Regions from separate parts of the Pseudomonas sp. H2_A10 genome, predicted to be linked through region 4. Evidence: predicted binding sites of a transcription regulator. Region 4 holds the regulator's gene; each other region holds the start of a gene.
What was found. The regulator FliA, encoded in region 4, starts transcription of late flagellar genes. The targets are predictions, from matches to a motif close to CTAAAGTTTNNNNNNNNNNNGCCGNTAA.
Positions count from the first base shown of each region.

Region 1: a site for FliA is predicted at 5,205-5,232, ahead of AB4O23_RS03495 (methyl-accepting chemotaxis protein). Genes of this name have one in related genera too.
Region 2: a site for FliA is predicted at 3,830-3,857, ahead of AB4O23_RS13195 (methyl-accepting chemotaxis protein). Genes of this name have one in related genera too.
Region 3: a site for FliA is predicted at 4,742-4,769, ahead of motA (flagellar motor stator protein MotA). Genes of this name have one in related genera too.

Region 1 covers NZ_CP162821.1:781,666-789,183, forward strand. Annotated here, with positions in the region: gene AB4O23_RS03485 (amino acid adenylation domain-containing protein) at 1-2,690, shown strand, start outside; gene AB4O23_RS03490 (SRPBCC family protein) at 2,710-3,174, shown strand; gene AB4O23_RS03495 (methyl-accepting chemotaxis protein) at 3,214-5,094, opposite strand; rRNA gene rrf (5S ribosomal RNA) at 5,393-5,508, opposite strand; rRNA gene rrf (5S ribosomal RNA) at 5,618-5,733, opposite strand; rRNA gene AB4O23_RS03510 (23S ribosomal RNA) at 5,891-7,518, opposite strand, start outside.
Region 2 covers NZ_CP162821.1:2,839,602-2,847,119, reverse strand. Annotated here, with positions in the region: gene AB4O23_RS13200 (lactonase family protein) at 315-1,436, shown strand; gene AB4O23_RS13195 (methyl-accepting chemotaxis protein) at 1,502-3,559, opposite strand; gene AB4O23_RS13190 (RNA 2'-phosphotransferase) at 3,911-4,462, shown strand; gene AB4O23_RS13185 (DUF3144 domain-containing protein) at 4,441-4,731, opposite strand; gene AB4O23_RS13180 (tRNA (adenine(22)-N(1))-methyltransferase) at 4,813-5,508, opposite strand; gene AB4O23_RS13175 (FadR/GntR family transcriptional regulator) at 5,522-6,232, opposite strand; gene AB4O23_RS13170 (MFS transporter) at 6,571-7,518, shown strand, end outside.
Region 3 covers NZ_CP162821.1:316,789-324,306, reverse strand. Annotated here, with positions in the region: gene serB (phosphoserine phosphatase SerB) at 53-1,267, shown strand; gene asd (archaetidylserine decarboxylase) at 1,387-2,247, opposite strand; gene AB4O23_RS01530 (rhodanese-like domain-containing protein) at 2,256-3,077, opposite strand; gene AB4O23_RS01525 (HDOD domain-containing protein) at 3,135-4,670, opposite strand; gene motA (flagellar motor stator protein MotA) at 4,838-5,689, shown strand; gene motB (flagellar motor protein MotB) at 5,693-6,712, shown strand; gene rsgA (small ribosomal subunit biogenesis GTPase RsgA) at 6,764-7,518, opposite strand, start outside.
Region 4 covers NZ_CP162821.1:2,648,002-2,655,519, reverse strand. Annotated here, with positions in the region: gene AB4O23_RS12420 (chemotaxis protein CheA) at 1-277, opposite strand, end outside; gene AB4O23_RS12415 (protein phosphatase CheZ) at 289-1,077, opposite strand; gene AB4O23_RS12410 (chemotaxis response regulator CheY) at 1,096-1,470, opposite strand; gene fliA (RNA polymerase sigma factor FliA) at 1,640-2,380, opposite strand; gene fleN (flagellar synthesis regulator FleN) at 2,377-3,210, opposite strand; gene flhF (flagellar biosynthesis protein FlhF) at 3,315-4,631, opposite strand; gene flhA (flagellar biosynthesis protein FlhA) at 4,644-6,758, opposite strand; gene AB4O23_RS12385 (cold-shock protein) at 7,031-7,240, opposite strand.

The DNA of each region.
Region 1 (7,518 bases), 1.9 Mb from region 4:
TCGAGCTGTACGCCAGCATTCTCGCGGTACTTGGCTGTGGCGCGGTGTACTTGCCGCTCGCCCCTGACCAGCCTCCTCAACGTCATCAGATGATGCTCGCCGGGGCTCAGGTGCTGCTGGACACCGGCAAGCATCCGTTGCGGGGACGTTTCCTGGCGTTGGATGTCAGTGCCGTCGACCCTGGCGACACCACCGAAACCCTCTGTGCGCCGACATCCAATCACGCCTGCCCGGACGCGCCGTGCATGCTGCTCTACACATCGGGAACCACGGGCCAGCCCAAGGGTGTGCAACTGAGCCAAGGCAACCTGGCGCATTTCACGGCCTGGTTCAGGACCTGTATGGCACTGGATGAACACAGTCGGGTGTTGCAGTTTTCGCCCTTGAGTTTCGACTCATCGCTCATCGATATCTTTCCCACCTTAATCGCCGGCGCCGCGTTGATCATCCCCAGCGAACAGCAACGGCACGACCCCCGGTTACTGGTGGAATTGCTTCGCCGGCAGCGCGTCAGCCATGCGTTTCTGCCGCCCGCGCTGCTCAACCTCCTACCGCTGGACCGTCCTCTGGGTGTGACGCATCTGCTCACTGGCGGCGATGCCTGCGAACCCCATGTGATCGAGCGCCTGGCGGGGCAGTGTCAGCTCCACAACCTCTATGGCCCCACCGAAACCACGGTGCTGATCACGCACCGGACATTGGCCACCCACGACAACAATCGCAACATTGGCACCCCCATCGCCAACAGCCGGGTGCTGATTCTGGATGACCAGTTGCAACCCGTAGATGAAGCGGTAACCGGCGAGCTTTATATCGTTGGGCCTGGGGTAAGCCTGGGGTATGTGAATGCGCCGCAGGAGACCGCCAGCCGGTTTGTCGAGCTGCTGCTGCCGGGGGGCCAGGCCGTGCAGGCCTTTCGCAGTGGCGACCTTGCGCAGTGGACCGCCGAGGGTATCGTGTTGGGCGGGCGGCGCGATGATCAGGTAAAAATCCGTGGGTTTCGGGTCGAACCCCAGGAAATTGAACAATGCCTGCGCAACAGCCGGTTGTATCGCGGGCTGGCGGTGGTGATCGACCCTGACCGCAGGATCCACGCCTTTTTCGCCCAGCCCGAACCAGGTGCTACGGTCGCCGCGTTGCGCACGCATGCACAGCAGTGGCTACCGGACTACATGCAACCTGGCTTCTGGGTTGAACTGCCAGACATACCGCACACTCACCACGGCAAGGTTGATCGCAGGGCGCTGTTGGCGCTACCACCACAGCCCATTTTGCAGGCGACCCCCTGCCTTGCGCGCACCGCGCTGCAAGCACAGCTGAGCGGCCTGTGGGGCGAGCTGTTGGGGTTGCCCGCCGAAAACGTGGGTATTGATGACAGCTTCTTCGACCTCGGCGGCCATTCGATTTTGCTGTCGATGTTGTTGTTGCGTGTTCGCGAGCAATTTGGCCGTGGTTTTGCGCTGAGCCAGTTCATTGAAGTCCCGACGGTTCGTACGCTGGCAGCGCTGATGCAAGACGGGGAGCGCCCCGACGCCTCTTCCGGCCAGGCGATCCGGGATGCCCAACGGCCGTGGATGATCAACTCGTTGCCCGAGGGTGCCTGGGGCGATCCGCGCAAAGTTATAGTCACAGGCGCCAACAGTTTCGTCGGTATACACATCGTCGAAGCCCTGTTGGCCGGTGGCGCCATTGAGGTGGCGTGCTTGGTGCGTGAACGACCGGGGCAGTGCGCGATGATGAGGTTTACCCAGGCGCTGCGCGATTACCGCTTGGACCATATGGACCTGAGCCGAGTACAGGTATTCGCCGCCGACATCAGCCAGCCTCGACTGGGTTTGGCCCGCGACGTCTATGACTCTCTCGTCGAAGGCTTCGGTGTGCTGGTGCATAACGCGGCGCAGGTCAACCACGTCATGGACTACGCCTCGCTAGCCAGGAACAACGTCGAGCCCGTATTCGAATGCTTGCGTCTATGCGAGACGCGCTGCAAGAAAGTATTCAATTTTGTCTCGACGCTGTCCGCCTCCAGCAGTATCGACACGGTGGGACGTATCCTTGAAGCCCCTGCGGCGGCCACATTGCCGCTGTATATCAAGAATGGCTACAACCTCTCCAAATGGGTGGCGGAGCGACTGCTGGGGCGCGCGGTTGAAAACGGGGCCTGGGTCAATATCCATCGCCTCGGAAACATCAGCTTCAACAGCCGCAATGGGGTTTGCCGGCCGCAAAAAAATCGCCTGATGCTGATGCTCAAGGGCTCGCTGCAACTAGGCCTGCTTCCGCGGCTGGATTTGAATTTCGACCTGATGCCAGTGGACTTTCTGGCGCGCTTCATTGCGTTCCACGGCAGTCGTTTTCAAGCCGATAGAAGTGTGTTCAACCTGCATAACCCGCAGCCGTTGAGCTGGGAGAATTATCTGGATGCGTTCAGCCGAGCCGGTCATATGTTTGAGCGGGTAAGCATCACGCAATGGCAGAAGGCGCTACAGACGGTGGACCAGGACAACGCGCTGTTTGGCGTACTCGGTTTTTATCTTGATCGCTTGGATGAAGACATCGGCGATACCGGGATGATCCTTCACGAGAACGCACAGCGTGGCGTTGAGCAAATGGGTGAGCAGTATCCCGATAAAACCCCCGCGCTATTGAGCAGAGGTTGCAATTACCTCAAGGCCATCGGTTTTCTATGAATTGCGTCAGGACAACATTATGAAACGGCTGCAACCGGATACGTTAATCCGCAATCCAACGGGACGGCCGATAGTGGCCTCGCGGGTGATCGACTGCCAGGCCAGGCGTGTGTGGAACATGGTGGGGACGTTTTCAGGTTTTGATGTATTCATCCCCGCTCTGTCACACATCGAAATGACCGGTACCGGTGTGGGTGCTTTACGCACGAAGTTTTTCCGAGATGGCAACCAGGTGGTGGAACAGCTCAATAGCCGGGATGAGCACGCCATGTATATGACTTGGACCACCCTCTACAACACTCTGGGCGTGGCTAGATTGTGGGCAGCAATCAACGTGGACGCACTGGAGACACAGTGCTCCAGGGTAACGTGGACCCTCATTGCCGAACCGGAGGACGCTGCACAGGTGGGATTTGAACAATTTGTACAGGCTTTCGCTGAAAGCGCACTGGACAACGTCAGCCGCTTGTTGGGCCCGCAGTAGGAGCGAACACTGCACGCTCCTACTCACACGCTCAACGGCTCAGATTTTGAAGCTGTCGACCAGTTGCTTCAGCCGATTAGCCTGTTGCGACAGCGCATCGCAATCCTTCAAGGTTTCGTTGAGGTTGGCCACGCCCTGCTGGTTAAGCAGGTTGATCTGGTTGATATCCACATTGAGGGTTTCCACCACGGCCGTCTGCTCCTCGGTGGCCGCTGCGACGGATTGGTTCATACCGTCGATCTCAACGATCCGCTGCGTGACGCTGACCAGGCGTTCGCCGGCCTGGTTGGCCACCCCGACGCTTTGCTCACTGGACGTTTGGCTGGCGTTCATGGTGGTCACCGCCTCGCGCGAACCCACTTGCAGCGAAGTGATCATTTTATGAATCTCTTCAGCCGATTCCTGAGTACGGTGAGCCAAGTTGCGCACTTCATCGGCCACCACCGCAAACCCACGTCCCGCCTCGCCGGCACGCGCAGCTTCAATCGCGGCATTCAGTGCCAACAAGTTGGTTTGCTGGGAGATGCCTTTGATCACATCAAGGATGTGGCCGATATTATCGGTGCTGGCGTTCAGTGTTTCGATCTGAGTGCAGGACAAACTGATTTTTTGCGACAGTTCAGACATCGCCAGGATGGTTTGCTCCACCACTTTGCGACCGTCGTCGGCTTGCTCGCTGGCACCGCTGGCGTGCTGTGACGCATCAGCCGCGTTGCGCGCGATTTCCTGAGTGGCGGCACCCAGTTCGTTGATTGCTGCGGCCACACTGTTGGTACGCGCACTTTGCTCATCGGAACCGATGATTGACGCGTTGGAGGATGCCATCACTCGCTGGGACAGGTCGTGCACCTGGCGTGTTGCCGAAGACACTTCGGAAATCGAAGCGTGGATACGTTCCACAAACCGGTTAAACGCACTGCCGACTTCGCCAAACTCATCTTTGCTGGTAACAGCGAGGCGGCGGGTCAGATCACCTTCACCTTGAGCGATGTCTTGCATCGCAACCCCCATAGTGGTCAAGGGCCGCAACAAGACCTGAATCAGCAGGCTCAAGAGCACAGCAATCGCGACCACGGCGATGAGCATAGCGATCAATGCCGACGTGCGGAATTTACCCAACGGTGCGTAGGCTTTGTCTTTATCGATCGACAGACCGATATACCAATCTGCCCCTGGCAAGCCGCTGATCGGAGTGAAGGACAAAATACGATCCTGGCCCTTGAGCACAACCTCCTGATTGACCTTCTCGATACGTAAGCGGGTGCCGGGATAGATGTCCTTGAGGTTTTTCATCACTTGGTCCTCGTCCGGGCTGACGATGACTTGGCCGTCGCCGCTGACCAGGAACGCATGCCCGATGCCGCCGAAATCCACCGAGTTGATGATTTTCACCAGGGTTTGCAAGCTGAGGTCTCCGCCCACTACACCCAGCAGCTCGCCGTTCTTTTTCACCGGCATGGCGATGGTGACGATCTGCCCGCCTACTGCAGCCATATAAGGCGGCGTGAGCATAGGTTTATCAGCCGCCACGGCTTGTTTGTACCAGGGGCGCTGACGGGGGTCGTAGCCGTCGGGCATTTTTGCATCCGGGCGCTGGGTAAACACACCATTGGTTTGACCCACATAGGTGAACTGGAAGTTCGAGGTGAACGCTGGTTGGTCGACTAGCCCAGGCAAGTCCGCTGCACTGCCTTGGTGAGCTACGTTTTGCGTCAGGCTTTCGAGTACCAGTATTCGACCACTGAGCCAGTTCTGCACACTGCTGGCGGTGAGCTCCCCGGATTGTTCGATGGACGATTCCAGGTTCTGCTTGATGGTGCTGCGCTGCAGGTAGTCGTTGTAAAGGGTGAACAACGCGAAGGCTAAAACCACTACGCCTGACGCGGCCAACAAGATTTTATGACTGAACTTAAGATTCATTTCATCGACTTCTTTTGCCAAAGGGGGATAAGCGTGCCGAGTGGAAATTCCATAAAACGGTAAGCGGAGTGTTCACCCGCTCCATTTCGGTGCACGCATGGCTCATCAAGCTTTCGGCCAAGTCGGAGCAAAACTTAGGGACTTATGGGAGAAATCTGATTTTTAACCCAGGAAAGAGATAGGCGGTAGGCGTTAGCGCTGTTGTGTGTTTTTCACTTGAGGACAACGTGGCGGGATTGCATCCCTCTAAACGACAAAACCCCTGTCTGCGTTAGCAGACAGGGGTTTCGGAATTTAATCTTGACGATGACCTACTCTCACATGGGGAAACCCCACACTACCATCGGCGATGCATCGTTTCACTACTGAGTTCGGGATGGGATCAGGTGGTTCCAATGCTCTATGGTCGTCAAGAAATTCTGTGTACCGGCCCGTCGCAGTATCAACGTGCCGATGAAATTCATGGACTTCTACATAAACAAAACCCCTGTCTGCGTTAGCAAACAGGGGTTTTGGAATTTAATCTTGACGATGACCTACTCTCACATGGGGAAACCCCACACTACCATCGGCGATGCATCGTTTCACTACTGAGTTCGGGATGGGATCAGGTGGTTCCAATGCTCTATGGTCGTCAAGAAATTCGGGTACTGACTCGTGACCAGATGGCCTCGCTTCAGCAAATTGGGTATGTGACAGCAGTCGGTGTTTTGTGAGTTACAAACTTTCGGTTCGTTTCGTCTTCACACACCGCAATCTGATGCTCTTTCGAGTAGTCAAATTGCTTGGGTGTTATATGGTCAAGCCTCACGGGCAATTAGTATTGGTTAGCTCAACGCCTCACAGCGCTTACACACCCAACCTATCAACGTCGTAGTCTTCGACGGCCCTTCAGGGAACTCAAGGTTCCAGTGAGATCTCATCTTGAGGCTAGTTTCCCGCTTAGATGCTTTCAGCGGTTATCTATTCCGAACATAGCTACCCGGCAATGCCACTGGCGTGACAACCGGAACACCAGAGGTTCGTCCACTCCGGTCCTCTCGTACTAGGAGCAGCCCCTCTCAAATCTCAAACGTCCACGGCAGATAGGGACCGAACTGTCTCACGACGTTCTAAACCCAGCTCGCGTACCACTTTAAATGGCGAACAGCCATACCCTTGGGACCGGCTTCAGCCCCAGGATGTGATGAGCCGACATCGAGGTGCCAAACACCGCCGTCGATATGAACTCTTGGGCGGTATCAGCCTGTTATCCCCGGAGTACCTTTTATCCGTTGAGCGATGGCCCTTCCATACAGAACCACCGGATCACTAAGACCTACTTTCGTACCTGCTCGACGTGTCTGTCTCGCAGTCAAGCGCGCTTTTGCCTTTATACTCTACGACCGATTTCCGACCGGTCTGAGCGCACCTTCGTACTCCTCCGTTACTCTTTAGGAGGAGACCGCCCCAGTCAAACTACCCACCATACACTGTCCTCGATCCGGATAACGGACCTGAGTTAGAACCTCAAAGTTGCCAGGGTGGTATTTCAAGGTTGGCTCCACGCAGACTGGCGTCCACGCTTCAAAGCCTCCCACCTATCCTACACAAGCAAATTCAAAGTCCAGTGCAAAGCTATAGTAAAGGTTCACGGGGTCTTTCCGTCTAGCCGCGGATACACTGCATCTTCACAGCGATTTCAATTTCACTGAGTCTCGGGTGGAGACAGCGCCGCCATCGTTACGCCATTCGTGCAGGTCGGAACTTACCCGACAAGGAATTTCGCTACCTTAGGACCGTTATAGTTACGGCCGCCGTTTACCGGGGCTTCGATCAAGAGCTTCGCGTTAGCTAACCCCATCAATTAACCTTCCGGCACCGGGCAGGCGTCACACCCTATACGTCCACTTTCGTGTTTGCAGAGTGCTGTGTTTTTAATAAACAGTCGCAGCGGCCTGGTATCTTCGACCGGCATGAGCTTACGGAGCAAGTCCTTCACCCTCACCGGCGCACCTTCTCCCGAAGTTACGGTGCCATTTTGCCTAGTTCCTTCACCCGAGTTCTCTCAAGCGCCTTGGTATTCTCTACCCAACCACCTGTGTCGGTTTGGGGTACGGTTCCTGGTTACCTGAAGCTTAGAAGCTTTTCTTGGAAGCATGGCATCAACCACTTCGCTAACTGAAAGTTAGCTCGTCATCAGCTCTCGGCCTTAGAATCCCGGATTTACCTAAGATTCCAGCCTACCACCTTAAACTTGGACAACCAACGCCAAGCTGGCCTAGCCTTCTCCGTCCCTCCATCGCAATAACCAGAAGTACAGGAATATTAACCTGTTTTCCATCGACTACGCTTTTCAGCCTCGCCTTAGGGACCGACTAACCCTGCGTCGATTAACGTTGCGCAGGAAACCTTGGTCTTTCGGCGTGGGTGTTTTTCACACCC
Region 2 (7,518 bases), 190 kb from region 4:
AAGGTTCCTGAGCCAGCCGCTGACGCACCCGCGTTTGTGGGCAGATCCGTTAAGCGCAGATCCCTGTGGGAGGGGGCTTGCTCACAGGGGATCTTCATTGCTTTGAACATTGCGTTCGCTTAACTGATCGGCACTTTGGGGCAAATAGGCCGTATGGGCCAGGGGATCGGCTCGCCGCCAAACCGTCGGCCCAGGACCAGGTTGGTGCGAGGCGCCAAGATGAAGAAGTCAGTGCGCCGACCAAACACCCATTGCCGAGACTCCCGCATAGTCATACGATGACTGACCACAATCAAAACAATAAAGGTCCGCTCGTGAATAAACCTCTCATTCTGGCCGCCGCCATTGCCTGCGGCCTCGTCGCACACGCCAACGCCACCACCTTTGCCTACATCTCCAGCCCCGGCGATGGCTTGATTTCTCAATATCGCCTCGATGAAAGCAACGGTGCACTGAGCCTGGTCGAGCAAGTAACGGCGGGCGATCAGGTCAACCCGATGGCCCTGAGCCCGGACGGCAAGACCTTGTTTGCCGCGCTGCGGGTCAAGCCGTTTCAGGTGCAGGCGTTCAGCATTGACCCGGCCAGCGGGCATTTGACGCCAACGTCCAAGGCGCCGCTGGCCGACAGCATGGCCTACCTGGCCACCGACCGCGCCGGGCGTTATCTGCTCGCGGCCTCCTACGGTGCCGACCTGCTCAGCGTGCAGCCCGTCGACAAGGCCGAGCCGATCCTCACCTACAAAACCGGCCTGCACGCGCACTCGTTGCGTACCGACCCGAGCAATCGCTTCGCGTACGCCGGCAACCTGGGCACCGACCATGTGCTGCAATACCGCTTCGACGCCAACACCGGCGCACTCACGCCGATCGGCACGGGCTTTGTCAGCGTGCCGGCCAATACCGGCCCTCGGCACCTGGCGTTCTCGGCCAACGGTCAATACCTGTATGTGGTCGGCGAAATGAGCGGCACCGTGACCGCGTTTGCCATCGACCACAACACCGGCGCGCTGGCCCAGGTCGGCGTGGCCAACGGCATCCCCGCACGCTTGAAACTGGCCCACGGCGAAGTGCGCGATGCGCGCAACAATGACCTCAAAGACGACCCGACACCGCGCATCTGGGCCGCCGACCTGCGTCTGTCGCCGGATGGCAAGCTGCTGCTGATGAGCGAACGCACCAGCAGTTCGGTATCGGCGTTTGCGCTGGACACAGCCACGGGCGGCCTGCGCTTTCTCGACAACTACCCGGTGCAAGAAAAGCAGCCGCGTAATATCGCGTTTTCGCCCAATGGCCGATGGTTGCTGGTGACGGGCGAGAAAAGCGACACGGTCGGGGCGTATGCGGTCAGCGCCAACGGGGCATTGAAGCGGGTGGGAGAAGCGGCGTCGGGCAAGGGGGCGTTGTGGATTGAGGTGTTGCACACCCAGGCGAAGTAACCCTCAGCACCCTTCGGGAACGATGCAGGTGGTGAGCGGGCTTGCCCCGCTCACCACAACGCCGCTCAGCCCAAACGAAACCGCGCCGTGTTGTCACTCAACGCCTGGCTGCCCTTGCTCAAGGTGTCGGCCGCGCGGTTGACTGCGCGGGCGCCGTCCAATAAGCGCCCTGCGGCCTGATCGACTTGCTGGATATTGCCGCTCACTTCGTCCGCCGTCGCCGCTTGTTCTTCCACGGCCGTGGCGATTTGCGCCAGGGTGTCGGTGACGTTCTGCACCGCGCCGGCAATCTCGCCCAAGCGCGCGCCCAGGCCGGTGACGGACTCGGCATCGGTGAGTGCTTGCTCGCACGCGGCGCCCATCAAGGTGACCGCCTGGCTGACGGTCGCGCGCAGGCTGTCGACGGTGCCGGCGATCTGCGCCGTGGAAGCCTGGGTGCGTTGCGACAGGCTGCGCACTTCATCGGCCACCACCGCAAACCCCCTGCCCTGCTCACCGGCACGCGCCGCCTCGATGGCCGCGTTGAGCGCCAGCAGGTTGGTCTGTTCGGCAATGCCGCGAATGGTGTCGACCACCGATTGAATCTGCTGCCCCTGCTGGCTCACCTGCTGCAACGCATCGGCGGTGTCGGTAAGGCGTTGGTTGAGCTGCTGGATGCTCGCGGTGGTGCGCTGGCTGTCACGGCTGCTGTCTTCGGCAATGCGCCGGGTCTGCTGGGCGCTGCCCGAGGCTTGCTCGCAGCTTCTGGCGACGCCCATGGAGGTGGCGGCCAACTGCGTGGCGGCAGCGGCAATCTGGCTGATCTGGTGTTGCTGGTCTTCGACTTCAGTGAGGGTGCTGCCCGATTGCGAATTGAGGGTGAGCACCGCTGAGCCCAGTTGCTGGGTTTCGTGATTGACCCCCAGCAGGCTGGTGCGCAGCTGCATCACCGCCACGTTCAGTGCCGTGCTGATAGCCGCCAGTTCGTCACGCCCTTCCACCGCCACTTCCACGCACAGGTTACCGTCGCGCAGGGACTCGGCCAGGGTGGTGATGCCACTGGCGCTGCGGCGGATGGAAGCTTGCAGGCACACGAACAGGTACAGCGCCGCCAGGGCCAGCAGGCCGAACGTCAGCGCCAGGGGAATGAAGCGTTGGTTGGCGTGGCTGTGGTAGTAGCTCAAGCGCGCATCCAGCGAGGTGAGCGACTGCACACGCAGCGCGCCAAGCGAGGCGAGCGTGGTGTCAACACTGCGCTCAAAGCTGGTGGTGTCAAGCTTGATACTGCCGCCGAACACGCCGTCATCGAGCACTTTGAGTTCGTTATCCAACAGCTGCAGGCTGTTGTCGTACTGCGCGGTCCAGGGTTGCATGCCGTCGAATTGCTTGGCTTTGAGCGCAGTCGCAGCCTTGTCCAACTGGTCGCGCGCGTCGCCGATGCGGCTGCGCAGGTCGCGCATCTGCAAACGGCTTTGCAGGGTGAATTGCCCGGACGCGATGGACGATTGACCGACACTGGCCATGCGACCGATGCGCTCGATCAGGTCCGGCGTCTGCTGCGTGCCCATCTGCATCAGCATGTAGGTTTCCAGCCAGGGGTCGAGGATCAGGCCGGCGTCCAGGGTGATCTGCTCACGCAGGGTTTGCATCGCGCTCAGGGCCGAGGTGAAACGGTCGTAGCCGTCCGGCCACCAGCCCACGGTGCGCAGGGACGCGGAGTCCATGCCCTTGACCGTGGCCTGCAACGCGTCGAAGCGCGCCAGGATATCGGCCCCGGCGTTCTGGGTTTTGAGGGTATCGCCCAAGGTTTGCAGGCTTTGCTGGATCAGTGGGAAATTCGCATCGACCTTGTCCATCGCCGCCTTCGCCGCCGGCGTCGGGGCGTGCAGGATGTCTGCTGCTTTCCAGCGCGCGGCCAGGTTGCGCTGGGCGGTCAATTGGCCGTCCAGTGTGTCCAGGGCCAACAGTTGGCGGACGCCGGACTGTTCGTTGGAAATCACGCTTAATTTTTCACGATAGTCCTGCCCGATCATCCACAGGCTACCGGCCAGGGGCAGCATGAACAGGAAAAACAGAATCTGGAATTTACGTGCGAAACCGAGACGTCCGAGCAGGCGGATACCGGGTGATAACAAGCTGTGCATGTCCGACCACTCCCAAAAACAACCCACGCGAATAAACGGCAGGCCAAGCCTTGAAATGACTAACGGCAAAATGCCATGTCATTGATTAGCTTGGCACTAGCAAGATACGAGCCGCCGGCACGCAGCCCCGAAACAGCGCGCTCGGTGTGCTTATGGTGCCGGTGGCGCGCACGAAAATGGGGCAAAAGCACTCAGTGTCGGCCAGGGTGTTGTAACCGGCGGAGACGACTACCTGAGATGCGCTCCAAAACATCTTCAATTACAGGCATCCTATCGGCCGCGAACCGAACAAACTTGAAGGGCTGAATGCGTCTGACGGCAATCAAGCTCACCTCGGAAAAGGAAATCCTCTTGAATAAGAAACAACGCGACGATATCAGCAGATTCCTCAGCTACGTACTGCGCCATGCCCCGGAGTCATTGAGTATTGCACTGGACAGCGACGGCTGGACCGATATTGACGAACTGATCACAAAAGCCAACCGCCACGGGCATAACGTTGACCGCCAGGCCTTGCTCGATGTCGTTGAGACCAACGATAAAAAGCGCTTCACACTCTCCGACGATGGCTACCGCATCCGCGCCGCCCAAGGCCATAGCACTGAACACGTGCAGGTGCAGCACATCGAAAAGGAACCGCCGGCCGTGCTCTACCACGGTACCGCCAGCCGCTTCATGGCCTCCATCGACATTCAAGGACTGATTCCGGGCAGCCGGCACCATGTGCACCTGACAGAGAACCCTGAGACCGCGATGGCCGTCGGCAAGCGCTATGGGCAACCGGTGCTGCTCAGCATTGATACGCACGCGATGAGAAAGGCAGGCATGCGGTTCTTCCAGGCGGACAACGGCATATGGCTGGTGGACGCAGTACCGGCGCCCTATTTGACTTGCATGTACTGAGTAAAATTATTGATGTGATCGTCCAGATTGTCTTCAAGCATCATCCGGTACTGCTCACAGAAATACTTCAGCATCGCCTCGCGCTCCTCGGCCATGTGCGCGCCGGATTTAAAATTACGCGCACACGCCCAGGCATTGAACCGGGTGGTGCCGAACATCATTGAGGCGCTGACCTGACCGAGGTCTTCGAAGGTTTTGAGCTGCTCGTTCGACAGTTCGATATGTGCGTCTGCGCGGTCGTAGAAGGCTTGGTCGGTGGTGTCGGCCATGGCAGGTGTCCTGGGTGAGCGAATGAGGCGGTTATTGGAGCATATCCGGCGCCATGGATGCGGATCCGGCGACAACAGCGATCAACCCAGCAATTGAATCATCCACTGAATCTGCCGGGCTATCTCTTGGCGCTTAGCCTCGGGCAGCGTCTGCCGTGCCTGTTCGAAGCCGGCCAGGGTCTTGTGCTTGAGGCGCAGCGCGCGTTGCCACTTGACCAGGAAGACCGGCGTACGCGCCTGCATGTGCAGCGGGCCGAAGTACAATTCTTCAGCGCTGTACACCACCGGCTCCGAGCGCTCGGCGACGATGATTTCGTAGTAGAAGCGGTTTTCGTGCAGCAACTCTTCACTGACGATGCGGTAGCCGTTGTGCATCAACCACACGCGCAGCGGTTGCTCGCCGCCGTTGGGTTGCAGGACCAGCCGCTCATGACCGCTCAAATGGGCCTTGCCGGCTTCGAGGATGTCGCGGATCGTTTCGCCGCCCATGCCGCACAGGCTGACGGCGGTGATACGGTCGTCGGGTTCGATGGCCGACAAACCATCGGCCAAGCGCACGCGGATGCGCTGCTCCAGGCCGTTGTCACACACGGTACGCTTGGCCGCTTGAAAAGGCGTGGCGGCCACCTCCCCCGCCACGGCCGCCTCGATCACGCCACGGCGCAACAATGCCACCGGCAGGTAGGCGTGGTCCGAGCCGATATCGGCCAGGCGTGCGCCGTGCGGTATATGCGCCGCCACGCGCTCCAGGCGCTGGGACAATGTCTGTTCGTTCAACCTTGAGTCCTTGTCATTCGCCGGAAAACCGATCCCGGCTGTTGGTCAGGTGCAGCACCATGGCGGCCCGCGCCGCGTCCGGGTCCTGGCGTTTGATCGCATTAAAAATCGCCTCATGCTCAAGGTTCGCCAATTGCCCGAGCTTGGCAAAATCGGCGCCGCCGCGCTCGGCGCCCTTGACCTGAGTGCGGGGAATCATCGCATTGCCCAGGTGCGACATGATTTCGCTGAAGAACGTATTGCCGGTGGCCTCGGCGATCAGTTGGTGAAAGCGCTTGTCCTCTTCCACACAGCTGTCGTGGTTGGCCAGGCAGGCCTGGTAGTCATCCAGCGCCTGGCGCATATCGGCCAGTTGCACCTCGCTTCTGCGCAGCGCGGCCAGCGCTACCGCTTGTACTTCCAGGCCCAGGCGCAGTTCCAGCATGTTACGCACGCTGGCCACCGTATCCACATGCAGGCGCAAGCCCTGCTGGGCGTTTTGCTCCAGCACGAAGGTGCCGATGCCATGCCGCGTCTCCACCAGCCCCGAGGCCTGCAACTTGGAAAGCGCCTCGCGCACCACCGTACGGCTGACGCCGTGCTCACGCACGATGGTGGATTCGGACGGCAGTTTTTCACCGGGTTTCAATTGCCCGAGCTGGATGCGCTGGGTCAGGGCATCGACCACGCCTTGGGCCAGGTTGTTAGAGCGTCTACGCAGGGGCGCTGGGCTTTCAATGGGCATTGCGGGAGGTCCACGAGGTTGGGCTGGGCGGAGCTTAACATCCTGCTGGAGGGACATTGCTGAGCGCGTGAGAAAACCATCATCTTGTATGACAACCAATCTGTAGCGTTTAACAACTGACGCTATCGAGCGGGCATTTTCAAACAGAGGAATTCAACGCAAGCGCTCACAAAACCCCAATAAATACGGACTAATAACTAAATCAAGCAGCCCCCTGGTCACCTTATAAACACAAAAACACCCCGCCATGGATTGCGAACCCCAGAAATGCACTTGTATGATGTCTATCAACAACACATACAAACCCGCATAAAAATAATCAGGGGGAGTTTTCCATTGTGACTCGTTCAAGCCATGCATCCGTTGCACCCACCCGCGATCCCGTCCTCGCGCGCGCCGTGAGCAAAGTGAAGCGCCATGTGCTTCCACTGTTCGTGATCATGTTCATCCTCAACTACATCGACCGGGTCAATATCGGCTTCGTGCGCACGCACATGGAGCATGACCTGGGCATCGGCGCCGCGGCCTATGGCTTTGGCGCCGGGTTGTTCTTCATTGGCTACGCCCTGTTCGAAGTACCGTCCAACATGCTGCTGCAAAAGGTCGGCGCGCGCATCTGGCTGACCCGCATCATGTTCACCTGGGGCATCGTCGCGACGATGATGGCGTTCATCCAGAACGAAACCCACTTCTACATCCTGCGTTTTCTGCTGGGCGTGGCCGAGGCCGGTTTTTTCCCTGGGGTGATCTACTACTTCACGCGCTGGTTGCCGGGCGTGGAGCGCGGTAAAGCCATCGCGATTTTTCTCAGCGGCTCGGCGGTGGCGTCGTTGATCTCGGGCCCTCTGTCGGGGGTGCTGTTGCAGATCGAAGGCTTTGGTTTTCATGGCTGGCAATGGATGTTCGCCATCGAAGGCCTGGCCTCGGTGGTGATCGGGTTCTTTGTGTGGTTCTGGCTCGACTCCAAGCCCCACGATGCCAAATGGATGAGCCGTGAAGAGCAGGACGCACTGGTCGGCGCCATCGACGCCGAACAACGCCAGCGTGAAGCGCTGACCAGCGTCAAACCCACCCTCGGCAAGCTGCTCAAAGACCGTCAGATCCTGCTGTTTTGCGCGTTGTACTTCTGCATCCAACTGACGATTTACGCGGCGACATTCTGGCTGCCGAGCATCATCAAAAAGATGGGCGACTTGAGTGACGTGCAGGTGGGCTTCTTCAACTCGATCCCCTGGCTGATCTCGATCATCGCCATGTACGCCTTCGCGTCGCTGTCGGGCAAGTTC
Region 3 (7,518 bases), 2.3 Mb from region 4:
TGGTCACTGAAAGTGGGTAGAATGCGGTTTTTTTCCAGCCTGGGGGTGCGCCTTGCGCGAAATTGTCCTGATAAACATCACGGGTGTTGACCGTCCGGGTCTCACCGCTGCCATTACCGGTGTGCTGGCCCAGGGTGGTGTGAACATTCTCGACATCGGCCAGGCTGTGATTCACGACACCCTGTCGTTCGGCATCCTGGTGGAAATTCCCAGCACCGAGCAGGCCTCGTCCGTGCTCAAGGACATCCTGTTCACAGCGTACAAGCTGGATCAACAGGTGCGTTTCACCCCGGTGTCCGAGGAGGACTACCAGCATTGGGTGGCCGGCCAAGGCAAGAAACGCCACATCGTCACGCTGTTGACTCGCAAGGTCACGGCTGAACAGTTGCAACGTGTCAGTTCGATCACCGCGCAATACGGTTTGAATATCGACCACATCGACCGTCTGTCGGGCCGTATGCCGCTGGACACACCCGCTCATCAGGGCAAGGGTTGCATCGAGTTCTCCGTGCGCGGTGAGCCGGCCGACCCGCAAGCCTTGCGCGCCGAGTTCCTCAGCGTGGCCCAGGCGTTGAATGTCGATATCGCCTTCCAGGAAGACTCGCTGTTCCGCCGCAACCGTCGCCTGGCGGTGTTCGACATGGATTCCACACTGATCGAAGCCGAAGTCATCGACGAATTGGCCAAGGCCGCCGGTGTGGGTGAACAGGTGTCCGCGATCACCGAGCGCGCCATGGCCGGTGAACTGGATTTCCGCGCCAGCTTCAAGGAGCGCCTGGCGCTGCTCAAGGGCCTGGATGTGAGCGTGCTGGACTCCATCGGCGCGTCGCTGCGCCTGACGGAAGGCGCCGAAACGCTGTTCGCCGAACTCAAGCGCCTGGGCTACAAGACTGCGATCCTGTCCGGTGGCTTTACCTACTTCGCCAAACAATTGCAGGCCAAGTTGGGCATCGACTACGTCTTCGCCAATGAGCTGGAAGTGGTCGATGGCAAAGTGACCGGTGTGGCGGTGGAGCCGATTGTCGACGCCCAGCGCAAAGCGGATCTGTTGAAGGAATTGGCCCATAAGGAAGGCTTGCGCCTGGAGCAGACCATTGCGGTCGGCGACGGCGCGAATGACTTGCCGATGCTGGCGATTGCCGGGTTGGGCGTGGCGTTTCGCGCCAAGCCGTTGGTGAAGCAATCGGCGAAGCAGGCGATTTCGACCTTGGGGCTGGACGGTGTGCTGTACCTGCTGGGCTTTCGCGACCGCGACGGGCAGCTGTAACTGAAAATGTAGGAAGGGGCTTGCTCCCGATGGCCGTGGATCAGTCACCCGATGAGTTGACTCAAACACAGCTATCGGGAGCAAGCCCCCTCCCACAATTGACCTGGATTGGCGTCAGGTCAGGCGTTGGGCAGTGCGATACCCTGGCCCATCTGCACCGGCGAACCGGCCACCAATTCTTCCGCCCATTTCACCTGATCCGGCCCGAACAGCACGATGGCGGTCGAGCCCAGCTTGAAGCGGCCCAACTCGGCACCTTTCTCCAGATAAATCGGCGCACGCGCGGCTTCGTCGTAGCGCACGGTTTTCAGCTCGCGCTTGGGTGGCGTAACCAGGCCAGCCCACACGGTTTCAATCGATGCCACGATCATCGCGCCGACCAATACCACCGCCATCGGGCCGCGCTCGGTGTCGAACAGGCACACAACACGCTCATTGCGCGCAAACAGTTCCGGTACGTTTTCGGCGGTGGTCTGGTTGACCGAGAAGATCCGGCCCGGCACGTAGACCATCTCGCGCAGGGTGCCGGCCAGCGGCATGTGAACTCGGTGGTAGTCCTTCGGTGACAGGTAGATGGTGGCAAAGTCGCCGCCCATGAACGGCGCCGCTACAGCGGCGTCGCCGCCCAGCAATTCCAGCACGCTGAAGCTGTGGCCCTTGGCCTGGAACACACGACCATGTTCGATCGGGCCAAGCTGGCTGACCGCGCCATCGGCGGGGCTGAGTACGGCGCCAGGGGCTTGGTCCAGCGGGCGCGCGCCGTCTTTGAGGGCGCGAGTGAAGAACGCGTTGAAGTGCTCGTAGGCGGTTACGTCTTCAACCAGTGCCTGGGACATGTCCACTTGATAGCGTTTGGCGAACCAGGTGGTGAAGGCGTTCTTGAACCAGCGCACGCGGCACTCGGCAATGCAGCCGGCCAGGCGCGACAGCAGATGGTGCGGCAGCAAGTACTGGCTGAGGATAAACAACTGCTTTTTCATAACTGTCCTTAAACCTTAATCTCAACGGGGGTGTCGGGGTGGTTGCCCCATTCGCCCCAGGAACCGGCATAACCTTTGACTCGCGGATAACCGAGCGCCTTGGCCACCAGGTAGGTGAAGCCAGAGCGGTGGTGAGTCTGGCAATGGGTGATGATTTCTTTGTCGGGGGTCAGCCCAAGCTCTTCGAGGACCTGCGGCATGTCGCGGCGGATGCGCAGGCAGCGCGCCTTATCCATGCCGGCGGTCCATTCGAAGTTCACGGCGCCGGGGATGTGCCCGCCTTTGGCCGCGAGCACCTTCTCGCCGGAATATTCCAGCGGGCCGCGTGCGTCCCAGATGCCCAGGTCGGCGGCGCCGAGGCGGCTTTGCAGGTATTCGCGGGTGGCGGTGGGGCCATCGTGCAGCGTGAGGCTGACCGGGCCGCCGCGCGCTGGCGGCACGTCGGTCGACACGGTGTACTCAGCGGCCAGCCAGGCCAGCAGGTCGCCGTCGAGGTAGTGGTATTTCGGGTGACCGATCACGTCGAGCATCCAGATGAAGCGTCCGGCCCAGCCGCCGCCTTCGTCGTCATAGACCACGTAGGTGGCATCCGGGGTGTGGCCCAGTTCACCGAAGAGTTTTTCCAGGTCGGCTTTGTGGGGCAGCAGGCCGGGTGCCGGCGGCTGGCCCAACTGGGTGCGCTTGGGGTCAACGAAATGCGCCCCCGGGATATGCCCTTCGGCGTAGCGGGCGGCACTGGTGAGGTCCACCAGAATCAGGTGTTCGGCATCAAGGCGACCGATCAGGTCGCTGGGTTCGATCACCAGCGGCAAGCCAGAGAAGTCAGGCATGTGAGGTCTCCTGGGCACAAATGTTGGCGATAAAGGAGGGCGATTGTAGCGCAAGCATCAGACGCTGCGGTTGGTAAAGCTGTGCAGGGCTTTCTCGATGCACTGCGCGGTTTTGCCGAAGGCTTGCACGGTGGTTTCCGAGAACGGCCCACCGCCCTGGTCGGCGATCATCACCATCACCACGCGACCGTTGCAGCTCATGGAACGCAACAACAGGTGCTCACCGTTGAACAGGCGACGCAGGATCGGCGGCAGCAAGGCCGAGAACTGCGCATGATTGTCCGGTGTGAGGCGCACTTGGGCGGATTTTTCCAGCAGGCGCTGCAGCAGTGTGCTGTTGACCACGTCCAGGCTCAGGTTGGCGGCGTCTTTAGGTAGGCCGTCGGCTTGGTGTACGCGCAGCGTGCTCAAGGCGCGATCGGCCATGAACAACAACACCCGTTGCATGCCACTGGCCACCAGGGCTTCTTTGGCGCACGTGGTCAAATGCATGGCGTTGGCAAAACGGCTCGGCTCCACCAGCAGTTCGGTGCAGCGGTTGCGCCATACCGCCAAGGCTTCGGCGGTGGGCGGCGGCGCGGGCAGCAGGCCGCGATGGATCTTCTGTACATGCCACGGCCAGATCAGCGAAAGCGCCGGGTGCCAGAGGTCGGGCATCAGCGTGGTGCGAGCGCTGGTGACGGCTTGTTGATGCGAGTGTTGCTGCACCTCAGCCAGCGGTTGTTGCAGATACAGAGCTGTAAGGTACTGCCAGCGCTGTGTGTGCGGGCAGGTCCAGGATTCTTGCGCGGACATCGCCAAACCGTTGGCCAGCAGCACGGTATTGGCCGGCTGGTTCAGCCAGCGGCGCAGGTTGGGCTCGGCGTCGAGCAACTGCTGATGGCGCAACGGGTCATCTTCACGGGCGATATGCAGCGCCTTGACCAGCAACCGTTGCTCGTTCTTCAGCAGGTTATAACCCTGGGACACCCAGATCGGCAGGTGCCAGGTTTCGGTCAGTGCCAGGCACAGGTCCAGCAGGCGTACGCCGAACAATTGCTGCTCGACCTTGCGTGCCGACTCGCCCTTGTGAATCACGCGCAGCTCCCACTCTTCGAGAAGCTTGGGGTGGGCAACGGCCATCGGCCACAGCGGCGACAGAAACAGCAGGCTGCCCCAGTGAATGTCTTGCCACAACCGTGCCAGGCGGCTGCCGAACAAACCGTTGGCTTGTTGCGATGCATGCTGGCTCACCAGCAACAATTGACGCAATGCAATGGGGATCTCTTGGGCCGGCACCGAGGGCAGGCGCGCCAGCAGTTCTTCGGCGCGCTTGAGGCCCAGGCGGTTGAGCGCCACTTCGAGATTTTCCGCCGGCTCCGTCAGGCTGCCATGGGTATGGCTGTTTGCCTCGCGCATCACGCTGAGTACAAGGGCTGGGCTGTTTTGCATCAGTTCGGCAATATCTCGCAACGAACTGCGGCTGTCGCGGATCGCCTTGCACACCCGGTCGTGGCTGGCCTGGGGAACAGGCAGCGGCACTTCGTCCAGGCACTTGATCCAAGCGGCGAGAGAGAGAGGTCTTACAGATGGGACTGTCGTTTTATTAGCCATGATTGGGGCGCGATCATCACATGCGGTCAACACGCCCGGAGCGGGCCGAACTGGCTTTTCGCCTTAACGGGCTATAGTCTGGCGCAGTTTTGCCGATAAGTAGAACAAGAGTTTTTCAGTTCCCCCAAATATGTCCATGAACCCGACGGCGCAAGTACTCATCTCCTATGGCTAAAATTATCGGCATCATCGTCGTCTTCGCGAGCGTGCTCGGCGGGTACGTCCTGTCCCACGGTAAAATTGCGGCACTGATCCAGCCTTTCGAGGTGATGATTATCGGTGGTGCGGCACTGGGCGCTTTCCTGCAGGCCAACCCCGGCTACATGACCATGCACGTGATCAAGAAGTCATTGGCCATGTTTGGTTCGCGCTTTACCCACACCTTCTACCTGGAAGTGCTGGGGCTGGTGTACGAGATCCTCAACAAGAGCCGCCGCGAAGGCATGATGGCCATCGAGGCTGACATCGAGGACGCCGCGGCCAGCCCGATTTTCGCCAAGTATCCGGCCGTGCTCAAAGACGAGCGCATGACCGCTTATATCTGTGATTACCTGCGCATCATGTCCTCCGGCAACATGGCTCCCCATGAGCTTGAAGGCTTGTTCGACATGGAATTGTTCAGCCTTAAAGAGGAGCTGGAGCATCCGTCCCACGCCGTGACCGGCGTCGCAGACGGCATGCCCGGTTTCGGTATCGTCGCGGCGGTACTCGGTATTGTGGTGACCATGGCCTCCCTGGGTGAGGGTGACCAGGCGGCCATCGGCATGCACGTCGGTGCGGCGTTGGTGGGGACCTTCTTCGGTATTCTCGCGGCCTACGGTTTCTTCGGCCCTCTGGCGACCTCCCTGGCCCATGATGCCAAAGAAGAAATCAACCTTTACGAATCGATCAAGGCCAGTCTGGTGGCGTCCGCTTCCGGCATGCCGCCGTCGCTGGCGGTGGAGTTCGGTCGCAAGGTCCTGTACCCGAAGCATCGCCCAAGCTTCGCCGAGCTGGAACAAGCGGTTCGCGGTCGCTAAGCCATGGAAAACAACCAGCCGATAATCATCAAGCGCGTCAAGCGCTTCGCTGCGGGGCACCATGGTGGCGCCTGGAAAATCGCCTTCGCCGACTTTGCGACGGCGATGATGGCGTTCTTCCTGGTGCTGTGGCTGATGTCGACGGCCACGCCCGAACAGAAAATCGCCATTGCCGGCTACTTCAAAGACCCGATTGGCTTTTCGGAAAGCGGCACGCCTTTCGTGATCGATCTGGGCGGCTCGCCGCAATTGGCGCCTGAGCGCACCATCAACCCCGAAGTCAAAACCGAGGCGCCCCAGGAAAAAATCCCGATCGAGCGCGATACCGTCGAGGCCATGGCCGAGCAGGTCGAGCAAGAGCGCCTTGAGTTGCTGTTGCAAGAGTTGCAGAACAAGGTCGAAGAAAACCCGCAGTTGCTGAAATTCAAGGATCAGATTTCGTTCGAAATCACTCCGGAAGGCTTGCGCATCCAGATCACCGACGCCGCCAACCGGCCGATGTTCGACTCCGGCAGCGCACGCTTGAAGCCGTATTTCGAAGACATCCTGCTGGCCATGGCCGACACCATCAAAACGGTGCCGAACAAGATCAGCATCAGCGGTCACACCGACGCCAAGCCGTATGCGGGCCAGGGTGACTTCGGCAATTGGGAGCTATCGGCCAACCGCGCCAACGCCGCACGTCGCGCGTTGGTAGCCGGCAGCTACCCGGACCCGCAGGTCGCGCGCGTGGTGGGTTTTGCATCCTCGCAGCTGTTTGATCACAAGGATCCGTTCAACCCGGCCAACCGGCGCATCGATATCGTCGTGCTGACCAAAAAGGCCCAGCGTGCGATTGAGGGTGATCAGCCCCCACCGCCACAACCGACCCCTGGTGCTGGCGCGCCCGGCGAAGTACCGGCCGACCCGAACGCCATCCCGCCAGGGCAAGAACCCTTGCCGGCGCATGAGCTGCGTCAGAAATTGAATCTGTTTGATGATGGTGGGGTGAAAGACCCTACGGTGCCTGGGACGGGATCCTAGGCTTCACATACAACAAGGCCGCGATAATCGCGGCCTTGTTGTTTCGGCGGTTTAGTAACTGCTCTCCGGCAAGCTCGCAATAATCGACCGATAACTGTTCATTCGCTGCTGCTGCACGCGGCCGTCTTCCAGGGCCTTGAGCAACGCACAACCCGGCTCGCGGTCGTGTTTGCAGTCGCGGAAGCGACAGGTGCCAATCAGGTCGTTGAACTCGATGAAGCCCGCTTCCACATCGCTGCGGCTCACGTGGCCGAGGCCGAATTCACGAATGCCCGGGGAGTCGATCAGTTCGCCGCCGCCGGGGAAGTGGAACAACCGCGCGGTGGTGGTGGTGTGCGTACCTTGGCCGGACAGTTCCGACAGCGGGCCTACACGGGTGTCGACCTCGGGCAGCAAGCTGTTGACCAGCGACGACTTACCCACGCCGGACTGGCCGACAAACACGCTGATGCGTCCGTCCAACTGCTGTTGCAGTTGTTCCATGCCATTGCCGTGATGGGCCGACACTTCCAGCACCGGGTAGCCCAAGGTGCGGTAGACCGCCAGCAGCGCATTCAGCGCAGGGGCGTTCTGTTCGTCGATCAGGTCGAACTTGTTCAGCAACAGCAACGGGCGGATGCCGGCATGTTCGGCGGCTACCAGGTAGCGGTCGATCAGGTTGGCATGAGGCTCGGGCAAGGGGGCGAATACGATCACGATCATGTCGACGTTGGCCGCCACCGGCTTGAGCTGGCCGCGGCTGTCGGGCCGGCGCAGTTCGGTGGTGCGTGGCAACTGGGCGACGATCACGCCGATGCCCTGGTTGC
Region 4 (7,518 bases):
GAATCACGTCCATCAACTCCGAATCAACGTGACGCTCACCCTTGCGCAGGATGTCGAACACGTTCTCGGCGATGTGGCAGCACTCCACCAGCTCATGGAGCTGGAGGAAGCCGGCGCCCCCTTTTACAGTGTGAAAACCGCGAAAAATTGCATTGAGCAGGTTCGCATCATCCGGGCGGCTTTCCAGCTCGACCAGTTGCTCGGACAGTTGCTCTAAAATTTCGCCGGCCTCTACAAGGAAATCCTGAAGGATCTCTTCATCGGCGCCGAAGCTCATGTGGGTGCTCCTTAGAAGCCTAAACTGGATAACAGGTCATCTACGTCATCCTGACCTGACACAACGTCTTCACGTTTATCGGCATGAATCTGCGGACCTTCACCCTTGGCGAGATGTTTTTGTGGATCTTTTTCCGAGAGGATCGCTTCGCGGTCATGTTCAATGCCGGCAAAACGGTCAACCTGGCCTGCCATAAGCACCAATTTGAGCAAGTTGCTTTCCACTTCGGTGACCAACTGGGTCACACGCTTGATCACCTGACCGGTGAGGTCCTGGTAATCCTGGGCCAGCAAAATATCGTTGAGGTTGCTGGAAACCGTGCGGTTTTCCTGCTCGCTGCGCGACAAGAAGCCTTCAACCCGACGTGCCAGCTCACGAAACTCCTCAGCCCCGACTTCCCGGCGCATGAAGCGGCCCCAATCGGCGCTCAGGGCCTGGGCTTCAGTGGCCATGCCGTTGACCAGGGGCGTGGCGTTCTCCACCAGGTCCATGGTGCGGTTGGCCGCCGCCTCAGTCAGCCTGACCACATAGGACAGGCGTTCGGTGGCATCGGTGATCTGTGAGATTTCTTCGGCCTGGGGCATGTGCGGGTCAATCTGGAAATTGACAATCGCACTGTGCAGCTCGCGTGTGAGCTTGCCCACTTCCTGATACAGGCCGCGGTCACGGGTCTGGTTGAGCTCATGGATCAACTGCACCGCGTCGCCGAACTGGCCTTTTTCAAGGCTGTCGACCAACTGGTGAGCATGTTTTTTCAGGGTCGACTCAAAGTCTCCCTGTGACGTTTCGTTATGCTCCATAGCTCCCCCGCGATGGCATCAGCCGTGGATGCGTTCGAAGATTTTTTCGATCTTCTCTTTCAGAGTCAGTGCAGTGAATGGCTTGACCACGTAACCGTTAACACCCGCCTGGGCAGCTTCGATGATCTGCTCACGCTTGGCTTCGGCGGTGACCATCAGCACGGGAAGGCTGCGCAGCTTTTCGTCGGCCCGCACATGACGCAGCAAGTCGATACCGGTCATGCCCGGCATGTTCCAGTCGGTTACCAGAAAGTCGATGCTCCCGCTGTTGAGGATCGGAATCGCCGTAAGGCCATCATCCGCCTCGACCGTGTTTGTGAACCCAAGGTCACGCAACAGGTTTTTTATGATCCGCCGCATCGTTGAGAAGTCATCAACGATGAGGATTTTCATGTTCTTGTCCAATTCGACCTCCAAGCAGTCTTAAACGCGCCCAGCACCTGGACGCGTCATTTCAATCAACAGGCATTACACAAAAAGGACTGCCGGGGGCACCACGGGCCGAACCCGCGAAGATCCATCACCTTCGCGGTATCGCTTTGCAGTGTCCCCACACTGCCTGTCAGCGCGCTCGCCACTCTCCCAAACGCCCCCGCAAGCGAGCGGCGCACTGGCTGTGTAACTGGCTGACTCGCGATTCGCTGACCCCCAGGACCTCACCGATTTCCTTGAGGTTCAGCTCTTCGTCGTAGTACAGCGCCAATACCAGTCGCTCACGCTCAGGCAAATTGGCAATCGCGTCCGCCAACGCACCCTGAAAGCGTTCATCTTCCAGGTCTCGCGCCGGCTCCATATGAGTACTCGCGCCGTCCTCGTGCAGCCCTTCGTGTTCACCGTCCTGCAACAGGTCGTCGAAACTGAACAGGCGGCTGCCCAAGGTGTCGTTCAAAATCCCGTAATAATCGTCGAGACTCAATTGGAGTTCGGCCGCAACTTCGTGATCTTTAGCGTCGCGACCGGTTTTTGCTTCAATTGCGCGAATTGCGTCACTGACCATGCGCGTATTGCGGTGTACCGAACGAGGCGCCCAATCACCCTTGCGCACTTCATCGAGCATGGCGCCCCGGATACGGATACCCGCATACGTCTCGAAACTCGCGCCTTTGGTGGCATCGTATTTGGTTGACACTTCGAGCAGGCCAATCATGCCGACCTGGATCAGGTCTTCTACCTGGACGCTGGCGGGCAGGCGTGCCAGCAGGTGATAGGCGATGCGCTTGACCAGCGGCGCATAACGCTCGATCAACTCGCCCTGACTGTCACGGGCGGACTTCTTGTAGGCGTTATAGCCGTTCGCTGTCATAGCACGGGTCCTGCGCTCGTCTGATGTACCAATCGCTCGACGAAAAACTCCAGATGCCCCCGTGGGTTGGCGGGCAACGGCCAAGTATCGACCTTTTGGGCAATAGCCTTGAACGCCAATGCGCATTTGGAACGAGGGAACGCTTCGTAGACCGCACGCTGCTTTTGCACAGCCTTGCGCACACACTCGTCGTAGGGAACTGCACCGACGTATTGTAAGGCGACATCGAGGAAGCGATCCGTGACCTTGGTCAACTTGGCGAACAGGTTGCGCCCTTCCTGCGGGCTCTGGGCCATGTTGGCCAGTACGCGGAAGCGGTTCATGCCGTAGTCACGGTTAAGTAATTTGATCAGGGCGTAGGCGTCGGTGATCGAGGTGGGTTCATCGCAGACCACCAGCAACACTTCCTGCGCCGCGCGCACGAAGCTGACCACGGATTCGCCGATCCCGGCGGCGGTGTCGATCACCAGCACGTCGAGGTTGTCGCCGATATCGCTGAATGCCTGGATAAGGCCGGCATGCTGCGCCGGGCTCAGGTGCACCATGCTCTGGGTGCCGGAGGCGGCCGGCACGATGCGGATCCCGCCAGGGCCTTGAAGCAGCACATCGCGCAGCTCACAGCGCCCCTCGATCACATCGGCAAGCGTGTGTTTGGGCGTCAACCCCAGCAGAACGTCGACGTTCGCCAGTCCCAGGTCAGCATCCAGCAGCATGACGCGACGGCCAAGTTCTGCCAGGGCCAGGGACAAATTCACTGACACGTTAGTTTTTCCGACGCCACCTTTGCCGCCGGTCACCGCGATCACCTGTACGGGATGCATGCTGCCCATTTTATTTCTTTACCTTGTCTTGCTTAGACGCAGGCTACATGGCTTGGCCGCGTGAATCGCTTGCAGACCATCGATGTAGATACTTTTCACGGTGTTCATCTGACTCAACCGACCCGTTTTGCCGGGTTGTGATAGAGATCGGCGAACATGTCGGCCATCGCTTCCTCGCTAGGCTCGTCTTGCATTTGTACGCTGACGGCGCGGCTGACCAACTGATGACGGCGCGGCAGATGCAGATCATCCGGGATCCGCGGCCCATCGGTCAGGTAAGCCACCGGCAGTTCGTGGCTGATAGCCAGGCTCAGCACTTCACCCAGGCTGGCGGTTTCATCCAGTTTAGTCAGGATGCAACCGGCCAGCCCGCAGCGTTTGTAGCTGTGATACGCAGCGGTAAGAACCTGTTTCTGGCTGGTGGTTGCAAGCACCAGGTAATTTTTTGACTTGATGCCACGCCCGGCCAGGCTTTCGAGCTGCATACGCAACGCCGGGTCGCTGGCTTGCAGGCCGGCGGTGTCGATCAGCACCACGCGCTTGCGCAGCAGCGGGTCGAGGGCATTGGCCAGGGATTGACCGGGGTCGACATGGGTAACCGGCACATTGAGGATGCGGCCCAGGGTCTTGAGCTGTTCCTGGGCGCCGATACGGTAGCTGTCCATGCTCACCAGCGCGATATTCTGGGCGCCGTACTTAAGCACATAACGGGCGGCAAGCTTGGCCAGCGTGGTGGTCTTGCCCATGCCGGCCGGGCCGACCATGGCGATCACTCCGCCCTCTTCCAAGGGTTCGATCTGTGGCGTGGTGATCATCCGCGCCAAGTGGGCCAGCAACATGCGCCAGGCCTGGCGAGGCTCTTCGATTTCGTGGGTCAGCGCCAACAGGTCGCGGGACAACGGGCCGGACAGGCCGATGCGTTGCAGGCGACGCCACAAGTTGGCCTGTTGCGGTTTGCTGCCTTGCAGTTGGGTCCAGGCCAGCGAGCCGAGCTGCACTTCGAGCAACTCGCGCAGGCCATTGAGTTCAAAGCGCATCGAGTCGAACGCGCGCTGGTCGACTGCGGCGGCCGGGGCGGGCGCGGCAGGACGCGGCGGTTCGATGAAAGTGGGCTCGACCAACGGCTCGGCAGCCGTCAGCGGCAGGCCGGCGAACAACTGGCGATTGGTGGTGGCATCGCTGTCGCCGCGCATGCTCAGTTCGGCCTGGGCCGAGACGATGCGCGAGGCAGTCTTGCGCAGCTCGTCTTCAAGCTCCATGTTCGGCACGCGCGGCGCCAGGGCCTGGGGGGTGTAATCCAGGGCAGCCGTCAGCTCGACACCGCCGGCAATACGACGGTTACCGATAATCGCGGCGTCGGCGCCCAGCTCATCACGGACCAGTTTCATGGCCTGACGCATATCGGCGGCGAAAAAACGCTTCACTTGCATAACCCACTACCCTCAGCCGTTGGGCCCTACTGTCGCGACGATAGTCACTTGCTTGTTGTCAGGAATTTCCTGATAAGCCAAAACGTGCAAATTCGGTACTGCCAGGCGCCCGAACCGCGACAACATTGCCCGGACCGGGCCTGCCACCAGCAGAATCACCGGTTGGCCCTGCATTTCCTGGCGCTGCGCGGCGTCGATCAACGAACGCTGCAGTTTTTCAGCCATGCTTGGCTCCAACAGAACGCCCTCTTCCTGGCCTTGTCCTGCCTTCTGAATACTATTGAGCAATATTTGTTCCAACCTTGGTTCCAAGGTGATCACAGGCAGCTCAGAGTCAAGCCCTACAATGCTTTGCACGATTGCACGCGACAATCCGACACGCACCGCCGCCACCAGCGCGGCGGTATCTTGACTCTTGGCGGCATTGTTGGCGATGGCCTCGGCAATGCTGCGAATGTCGCGCACCGGCACCTGTTCGGCCAGCAGCGCCTGCAGCACTTTGAGCAGTTGCGACAGCGACAGCACGCCCGGCACCAGCTCTTCGGCGAGTTTTGGCGAGGCCTTGCCCAGCAAACCCATCAATTGCTGGACTTCTTCGTGACCGATCAACTCGTGGGAGTGCTTGTACAAAATCTGGTTGAGGTGGGTGGCGACCACGGTGCTGGCGTCCACCACGGTATAGCCCAGGGACTGCGCCTGGCTGCGCTGGCTGATTTCGATCCATACCGCCTCCAGGCCAAAAGCCGGATCTTTGGCGGTAATGCCGTTGAGGCTGCCGAACACCTGGCCGGGGTTGATCGCCAGCTCGCGGTCCGGGTAAATCTCGGCTTCGGCCAGGATCACCCCCATAAGCGTCAGGCGGTAGGCACTGGGCGCCAGGTCGAGGTTGTCGCGGATGTGCACGGTGGGCATCAAAAAGCCCAGGTCCTGGGACAACTTCTTGCGCACCCCCTTGATCCGCGCGAGCAATTGGCCGCCCTGGTTGCGGTCCACCAGCGGAATCAGGCGGTAGCCGACTTCCAGGCCGATCATGTCGATGGGCGTCACGTCGTCCCAGCCCAACTCCTTGGTTTCCTGGGCACGGGCCGGGGATGGCAGCAGCTCCTGCTGGCGCGCGACCTCCTGCAGCGCCTGCACTTTGACTGCGTTTTGCTTTTTCCAAAACAGGTAGGCACCGCCGCCGGCCAATGCGGCCATGGTCAGGAACGACACATGAGGCATGCCCGGCACGATACCCATGATCGCCATAATGCCCGCCGCCACGGCCAGGGCCTTGGGCGAGGCGAACATCTGCCGGCTGATCTGCTTGCCCATGTCTTCGGAGCCCGACGCACGGGTCACCATGATTGCAGCGGCTGTTGATAACAACAGTGATGGCAATTGCGCCACTAAACCGTCACCGATGGTCAGCAAGGCGTAGACCTTGCCCGCGTCGCCGAAGGTCATACCGTGCTGGAAGATACCCACGGCAATGCCGCCGATCAGGTTGATGAACAGAATCAGCAGGCCGGCGATGGCGTCACCGCGCACGAATTTGCTGGCGCCGTCCATGGAGCCGTAGAACTCGGCTTCCTGGGCCACTTCCAGGCGGCGCGATTTGGCCTGGTTCTGGTCGATCAAGCCGGCGTTGAGGTCGGCGTCGATGGCCATCTGCTTGCCGGGCATGGCGTCGAGGGTAAACCGCGCGCTCACCTCGGAAATCCGTCCGGCGCCTTTGGTCACCACCACGAAGTTGATGATCATCAGGATCGCGAACACCACGATACCGACCACGTAGTTACCACCGATCACCACTTCACCGAAGGCCTGGATCACCTTACCGGCCGCGGCGTGGCCGTCCTGGCCATGAAGCATCACCACGCGGGTAGAGGCCACGTTCAACGCCAGGCGCAGCAGGGTCGCCACCAGCAAAATCGTCGGGAACACCGCAAAATCCAGGGGCCGCAGGGCATACACGCACACCAGCAGCACCACCACCGACAGGGCGATGTTGAAAGTGAAGAACACGTCGAGCAGGAACGGCGGCATCGGCAACATCATCATTGCCAGCATCACCAGCAACAACAACGGCACACCCAGATTGCCCCGCGAGAGGTCAGTCAGGGTCGTACGGGCCGTGCCGAGCATTTGAGAGCGATCCACCACCGGTATTCCTCGTAACGTAAAGCAAACTTTTGACGCCGGGAGGCATCCTGGTGGCGGTATTGCAAGAAGCTGTCCAACTTTGGTTTGGGGGCGTGAACAACCTCACAAGCGAGCGTTTCTAAAGCCCTAGCCCCAGTTAAATGTGGGAGGGGGCTTGCTCCCGATGGCGGTGTATCAGGCAATAGATTAATTGGCTGAACCACCGCTATCGGGAGCAAGCCCCCTCCCACATTTGGATGTGTGTGCGTCCAGCGCTACCCCGCAACGGGTCGTACGTTCATAGCCTGAGGCCCTTTCTTTCCTTGCTCGCTCTCGAACTCAACCTTCTGATTTTCTTCGAGCGTCCTGAACCCTTCACCCTGGATCGCGGAAAAGTGAACAAAGAGATCAGCTCCACCCTCATCCTGAGTAATAAACCCAAAGCCCTTTTCCGCGTTGAACCACTTCACCGTACCCCTAGCCATTGTCGTTCTCCGTAATCGCGACTGAGCCGCGACTCAGATATCGGCGCTCGCATCAACACGCAACGCATAAATGCCGTCGGGCCGATGAATCATTCGAAACGTCAGTTTTTTACCTGCATAAAGCACCGTCCCAGCCCAATCGTCCCGGCGAATCATCACGCCCTCTTCCCCGGAGCGCGGCACAACCCACCCCAACCCGGTCTCGGGGTCATACGATCCGACACGCCCTCTGTACCTATTCACCGCCACGCTCCCAGCCTCTCGTCTACGACCTGTGC